Regions from separate parts of the Streptomyces noursei ATCC 11455 genome, predicted to be linked through region 2. Evidence: predicted binding sites of a transcription regulator. Region 2 holds the regulator's gene; the other holds the start of a gene.
The links. Region 2 encodes HspR, which represses chaperone genes until heat shock. Its sites were predicted from a motif close to TTGAGNNNNNNNNNCTCAA; they were not measured.
Positions count from the first base shown of each region.

Region 1: lon (endopeptidase La) is a predicted target of HspR. The motif match lies at 2,045-2,063, and genes of this name have one in related genera.

Region 1 is NZ_CP011533.1:3,469,947-3,473,347, reverse strand. Features, by position in the region: gene SNOUR_RS14330 (rhomboid-like protein) at 32-886, shown strand; gene SNOUR_RS14325 (pentapeptide repeat-containing protein) at 1,023-1,931, shown strand; gene lon (endopeptidase La) at 2,086-3,401, shown strand, end outside.
Region 2 is NZ_CP011533.1:4,990,719-4,994,119, forward strand. Features, by position in the region: gene dnaJ (molecular chaperone DnaJ) at 1-1,038, shown strand, start outside; gene SNOUR_RS21110 (heat shock protein transcriptional repressor HspR) at 1,040-1,495, shown strand; gene SNOUR_RS21115 (hypothetical protein) at 1,592-1,996, opposite strand; gene SNOUR_RS21120 (pyridoxamine 5'-phosphate oxidase family protein) at 2,410-2,814, opposite strand; gene SNOUR_RS21125 (Uma2 family endonuclease) at 2,855-3,401, opposite strand, start outside.

The sequences.
Region 1 (3,401 bases), 1.5 Mb from region 2:
ACGGTGCGCGGGGCGGCGGAAGGGGCCTGGAATGGCGAGTGCGGTGGAGACGGCCGGCGGCGCGCCGGCCGGGGACGGTGCGGCGCCGGACGACGGTGCGCCGGTCCTCCTCGCCGGGCTGCCCCGGCAGCGCGGCGGCGCGGGCGCGCCGGCCGCGCACACCGCCGCCCCGGTCCCCGCCGCCCGCCGCCCCTGGACGGGCCTGCGCCCCTGGCGGCTGCTCCCCACCCCGACCGGCACCCCCTTCACGTTCGGTTACGCGCTGCTGCTCGTGGCCACCTCGCTCTTCGCCGAGCACGGCAACCCCTCCGTGGTCTCCGCACTGCTCCAGGGCTCCAGAACCGACGTGGTCCACCTCGCCCAGGCGCCGCTGCTGGTGCTGGTCGCCAGCGCGCTGTGGATCGCCGGCGGGCTGACCTCGGGGTACGCCATCGCCTTCCTCTTCGTGCTGACCGCTCTGGAGCGGCGGATCGGCGGGGTGCGCAGCGCGGTGGTGTTCTTCGGCGGGCATGCGCTGGCCACCCTCGCCACCGAGGTGCCGATCGGCTTCTCGGTCGCCGCCGGCGGGCTGCCGGACAGCTCCCTGCACCGCCTCGACTACGGGATCAGCTTCGGCGTGATGGCCTGCCTCGGGGCGCTCACCGGGCTGCTGCCCGCCTGGGCGCGCTGGCCGCTGCTGGCCGCCGGCGGCTATCAGGCGGTGAGCGGCCTGCTCACCTACATCGACCCGATGACCGACTGGGGTCATCTGCTCTCGCTCGCCCTGGGTGTCGCCGCCTGGCCGCTGCTGCGCAGCTGGCAGGCGCGGCGGGCCGGGCCCGCGCCGCTGCCGGGGGACCTGGGCCATCCGGCGTTCCGGACGCCCGGCCTGCCGCGGACGTCCTGATCCCCGGCGCCGCCCGGCGCTCGGGCCGCCCGGCCCGCCGCGGGTCACGGACGCCCGCCGCGGGTCACGGACAATGGGACTCCTCGCGGGCGCTCGGAGGGAGGGCGCCCGCCGGCCGTAGGAGCAGAGAAGAACCGTGTCGCACGAGTCCCGCCGCCCCGCCCAGGACCGCACGTCCGACCCGGCGCACGCCCCGGACGCCGCCCGGTTGCCGCTGCTCTCCGACTGCGGGAACTGCTTCGGCCTGTGCTGTGTGGCGCTGCCGTTCGCGCGCTCGGCGGACTTCGCCCTCGACAAGGAGGCCGGGCGGCCCTGTCCGAACCTCCAGGCCGACTTCCGCTGCGGCGTCCACCAGGATCTGCGGCAGCGCGGCTTCTCCGGCTGCACGGTCTTCGAGTGCTTCGGCGCCGGCCAGAAGATCTCCCAGGTCACCTTCCAGGGGCAGGACTGGCGGACCGCGCCGGAGACCGCCCGGCCGATGTTCGACGCGTTCGCCGTGATGCGCCAGCTGCACGAACTGCTCTGGTACCTGACCCAGGCGGTGGCACTGCCCCCGTCCGGTGCGAGCACCGGCTCCACCGGAGCGGCCAGCGCCGCGCTGCCTGCCGCGCTGCGGGACGAGCTGCGGGCGGCCCTGGAGAAGACCGAGCGGCTGACCCTGGGCACCGCGGAGGAGCTGGCCGGGCTGGACGTGCCCGCCCACCGGGCCGAGGCCAACACCCTGCTGCTGCGGGTCAGCGAGCTGGTCCGGGCGAAGGTCCCGGGCCGGAAGAAGGACCGGCGCGGCGCGGACCTGATGGGGGCGAGGCTCAAGGGCGCGGACCTCAAGGGCGCCAACCTGCGCGGCGCCTATCTCATCGCCGCCGACCTGCGGGGCGCCGACCTGCGCTCCGCGGACATGATCGGCGCCGACCTCCGGGACGCCGATCTGCGCGGCGCCGACCTCACCGGCAGCATCTTCCTGACGCAGGCCCAGGTGAACGCCGCCCGGGGCGACGCGACCACCAGGCTGCCGCGCGGGCTGCGCCGCCCCGCCCACTGGTAGCGGCGCCCGCTCGCCCTCGGCCTGGCCCACCGCCCCTGGCCCGTAACGGAGTTGCCGCCGCCTGATCGCTCACAGCGAACACGTGCGGGGGAACAACGGCAGGGCTTCCAGCATTGAGTGGGTAAAGCTCAACTTGCTTGCCGAAGGGGAGATCATGACTGCTGAGTCCGCTCGGTCGACGGAGTCCACACCGCTCACCCTGCCCGTGCTGCCCCTCGACGACGAGGTCGTCCTGCCCGGCATGGTGGTGCCCCTGGACCTGTCCGACGCCGAGGTGCGCGCCGCCGTGGAGGCCGCCCAGGCCGCCGCGTCATCGGGCAGCAAGCCCCGTGTGCTGCTGGTGCCGCGGATCGACGGGACGTACGCGGCGATCGGCACGCTCGGGCGGATCGAGCAGGTCGGACGGCTGTCCGACGGCGATCCCGGGGCCCTGATCCGGGGGCTGGGCCGGGTGCGGATCGGCTCCGGCACCACCGGGCCGGGCGCCGCGCTCTGGGTGGAGGGGACCACCGTCGAGGAGAAGGTCCCGGACCCCCTCCCCGGAGCGATCGCCGAACTCGTCACGGAATACAAGGCACTGGCCACCAGCTGGCTGCGCAAGCGCGGCGCCTGGCAGGTCGTGGACCGGGTTGCCGGCATCGACGACGTCCCCACGCTCGCCGACAACGCCGGCTACCTGCCGTTCCTGACGGGCGAGCAGAAGCTCCAGCTGCTGGAGACCACCGACCCGGTCGCCCGGCTGAAGTACGCCGCCGAGGCGCTCCGCTCCCACCTGGCCGAGCAGGACATCGCCGAGTCCATCGCCAAGGACGTCCAGGAGGGCGTAGAGGCGCAGCAGCGGGAGTTCCTGCTGCGCCGGCAGCTGGACGCGGTCCGCAAGGAACTGCGCGAGCTGAACGGCGAGAACTCCAAGGACCCGGGCGAGGAGTCCGACGACTACCGCGCCCGCGTGGAGGCCGCCGACCTGCCGGAGAAGGTCCGCGAGGCGGCCCTGAAGGAGGTCGACAAGCTGGAGCGGGCCAGCGACCAGAGCCCGGAGGGCAGCTGGATCAGGACCTGGCTCGACACCGTCCTGGAACTCCCCTGGAGCGAGCGGACCGAGGACGCCTACGACATCGCGGGCGCCCGGGAGGTCCTGGACGCCGACCACGCGGGCCTGGAGGACGTCAAGGAGCGGATCACCGAGTACCTGGCCGTGCGCAAGCGGCGCGCCGAGCGGGGGCTCGGGCTCGTCGGCGGGCCGTCGAAGGGGGCGTCGCGCGGCGGTTCCGGCGAGGGCGGCGGCGGGCGACGGGCGGGCGGCGCGGTGCTGGCGCTGGTCGGGCCGCCGGGCGTCGGAAAGACCTCGCTCGGGGAATCCGTGGCGCGGGCCATGGGGCGGAAGTTCGTCCGGGTCGCCCTCGGCGGCGTCCGGGACGAGGCGGAGATCCGCGGCCACCGGCGGACGTACGTCGGGGCGCTCCCCGGCCG
Region 2 (3,401 bases):
GACGCCAAGGCCGAGGAGCGCTTCAAGGAGATCTCCGAGGCCAACGACGTGCTCGGCGACGCCAAGCGCCGCAAGGAGTACGACGAGGCCCGCGCGCTGTTCGGCAACGGCGGCTTCCGGCCGGGCCCCGGCGGAGGCGGGAACTTCAACTTCGACCTCGGCGACCTCTTCGGAGGCGCGGGGGGCGCCGGGGGTTCCGGCGGCTTCGGCGGCGGGCTCGGGGACGTCTTCGGCGGCCTGTTCAACCGCGGTGGTTCCGGCACCCGTACGCAGCCGCGCCGCGGCCAGGACATCGAGTCCGAGGTGACGCTCAGCTTCACCGAGGCGGTCGACGGGGCCACGGTCCCGCTGCGGATGTCCAGCCAGGCGCCCTGCAAGGCGTGTTCCGGCACCGGCGACAAAAACGGTACGCCTCGGGTCTGCCCGACCTGTGTCGGCACCGGACAGGTCAGCCGGGGCGCGGGCGGTGGCTTCTCGCTCACCGACCCGTGCGCCGACTGCAAGGGCCGTGGCCTGATCGCCCAGGACGCCTGCGAGGTCTGCAAGGGCAGCGGGCGGGCCTCCAGCGCCCGCACGATGCAGGTCCGCATCCCCGCGGGCGTCTCGGACGGGCAGCGCATCCGGCTGCGCGGCAAGGGCGCACCGGGCGAGCACGGCGGCCCGGCCGGCGATCTGTACGTGGTCGTCCACGTGGGCGCCCACCCGGTCTTCGGCCGCAAGGGCGACAACCTCACCGTCACGGTGCCGGTCACCTTCCCGGAGGCCGCGCTCGGCGGCGAGGTCAAGGTGCCGACGCTGGGCGGCCCGCCGGTCACGCTGAAACTGCCGGCCGGCACTCCCAACGGACGCACGATGCGGGCCCGTGGCAAGGGCGCGACCCGCAAGGACGGCACCCGAGGTGATCTGCTGGTCACCATAGAGGTGGTCGTTCCCAAGGACCTCGGCGACAAGGCGAAGGAAGCGCTGGAGTCCTATCGCGAGGCGACCGCGGGCCCGGACCCGCGGGCGGAGCTTTTCCAGGCCGCGAAGGGAGAATGAGATGGACAGCCGGGGCGGGCAGCGTCGTAACCCCTATGAACTGACCGACGAATCGCCGGTGTACGTCATCTCCGTCGCGGCCCAGCTCTCCGGCCTGCATCCACAGACCCTGCGGCAGTACGACCGCCTGGGCCTGGTCTCGCCCGACCGCACGGCCGGGCGGGGCCGCCGCTACTCCGCCCGCGACATCGAACTGCTGCGCACCGTCCAGCAGTTGTCGCAGGAGGAGGGCATCAACCTCGCCGGCATCAAGCGCATCATCGAGCTGGAGAACCAGGTCGCGGCCCTCCAGCAGCGGGTCGCCGAGCTGCAGGGCGCCCTGGAGGGCGCGGCCAGCGCGATGCGGCAGCGGGAGGCCGCGGTGCACGCCTCCTACCGCCGCGACCTGGTGCCGTATCAGGACGTGCAGCAGAGCAGTGCGCTGGTGGTCTGGCGGCCCAAGCGGTCGTCGGAGTGAGGCCGTGGTCCACGCGACGAAGGGCCGGGGTGGGTACACCACCCCGGCCCTTCGTGTGTGTCCGGCGTCCCCGCGGTCAGCGTCGTCCGCCTGCGGTCAGCAGCCGTTGTACCCGGCCGTCGGCATCGACAGCCGCCGGTGCACCCGCGACTTCATCGCCAGGGTGTAGACCGGCTCGTCCAGGTCGGCGGTCTCCAGTCGGACTCCCGCTGCCGCGCACCGCGCGGTGAACTCGTCGGTGCCGTCGATCGCGTACTCCAGCGCCCGCCGGTTGGGCGTGACGAACACGTCGACCAGGCCCTCTTCGACGTCGTGCCACAGTGCGCTGTGGTCGGCGCGCAGCTGGTGCAGGCTGAGCTGGCAGGTCAGACGGTAGTCACGGGCTGCCACCCACTGTTTGCACATGGCGTGCTGGCTGCGGTCATCGACCAGGAACGGATCCTCGTCCAGCTCGGACAGCGGCATCAGACAGGCGATCGCCGTCACTCGGACCGAGTTCATCGTGCCCTCCGGGGCGTGGCGACTGTGGGGGCGACGATACCCCCGCCGAGGGCCCGGGGTGGAGGGGCTGCGCCGGGCGGCGAGGCGTATCCGCAGGCGTGGCAGATCTTCCAGCCGTCCTGGTTCACGGCCAACTGGCCGCCGCACCGGGGGCAGTTCTCGGCGTACGGCCGGGGCCGGATCGTCCGCTTCCGCCGCGGCGGACGGCGCGGAACGGTCGTCGTGCTGCCTAATGCCGACGCCATGCGGCCTCCAGCTGCCGTCTTTTTGCCCGGGACAGGTCCGATGCCGCTCGTCGATGTGCGGAGGTGTTCGGTTCCTGCCGTTCCTGAGTACCAGGTGGGCGCCCGACGGTGGATCTGGAGCATCCGGTTTCGGCCAGGTCCAGACCTTGTCGGGGCGGCGGGGCGGCCTCAGGCCCGGCCGAGGGCCTTGGTCACCGCGATCTCGATCATGACGCGGTCGGGGTTGGGCTCCGGGGTTCGGCCGTACCGCTCGGCGTACCGGCGCACCGCGTCGGCCACCGTCTCGGCGTCCGTCCGCACCCGGGCGAGGCCCTCCAGGGTCGCCCAGCGACCGCGGTCCACCTGGCACACCGCCACCCGCGCCCCGCCGGGGCCGGCGGCGAGGATGTTCTTGACCTTGGTGCTGTCCTTGCGGGTGATGATCCGCGCGATCCGCTGCCCGGCGTCGTAGGTCACGCCGACCGGGACGACGTGCGGGGTGCCGTCGGCCCGCAGGGTCGTGAGGGTCGGCATCTGGTACTCGCCCCAGAAGGCGAGGTACTCGGGGGACAGCGCGCTCAGGTCGTGGGCCATGGGGGCCAGGGTAGTGGGGGCCGGAGGCCGGCCCCGCTGGTCAGAGGAATTCGCCGGTGTCGAGGTCGAAGGAGAAGGGGGCGGGGAGGGGGAGGGGTTTGCCGAAGGGGACGGTGGTGTGGCTCATGTAGTCCTCGTCGGAAGCCTCGCTGAACAGTGTCATGGTGGACTTGCCGCGGTCGGCGAGCAGGTGGAGCGGGATGCCGGCGCGGGCGTAGCAGTGGCGCTTGTCCACGCGGTCGCGGTCGGCCTGGCGCGAGGTCACTTCGATGACCAGGGCGACGCCGTCGCTGGGCATCCAGGACTCGGCGCCGCGGAACAAGTCCAAGTCGACCGGCGCGAACGTGGCGTCGGGAATCGCATAGTTCTTGGGGCACTGGCCGCCGCGGGGCAACAGCAGTCCCTTGGCGCCGGAGACGTCCATGTCGGTCCCCGCGTTGCGCAGGACCTGCCTGACCAGCCGACTGAAGAATCGCTCGTGGTCCCCATCCGGCGGCGGTGTCACAACAATCTCCCCCTCGACGAGCTCGGCCCGGAACCCCTCGGGGGTGTCCAGGCTGAGAAAGAAGTCCAGGAGGGTTTCCTTG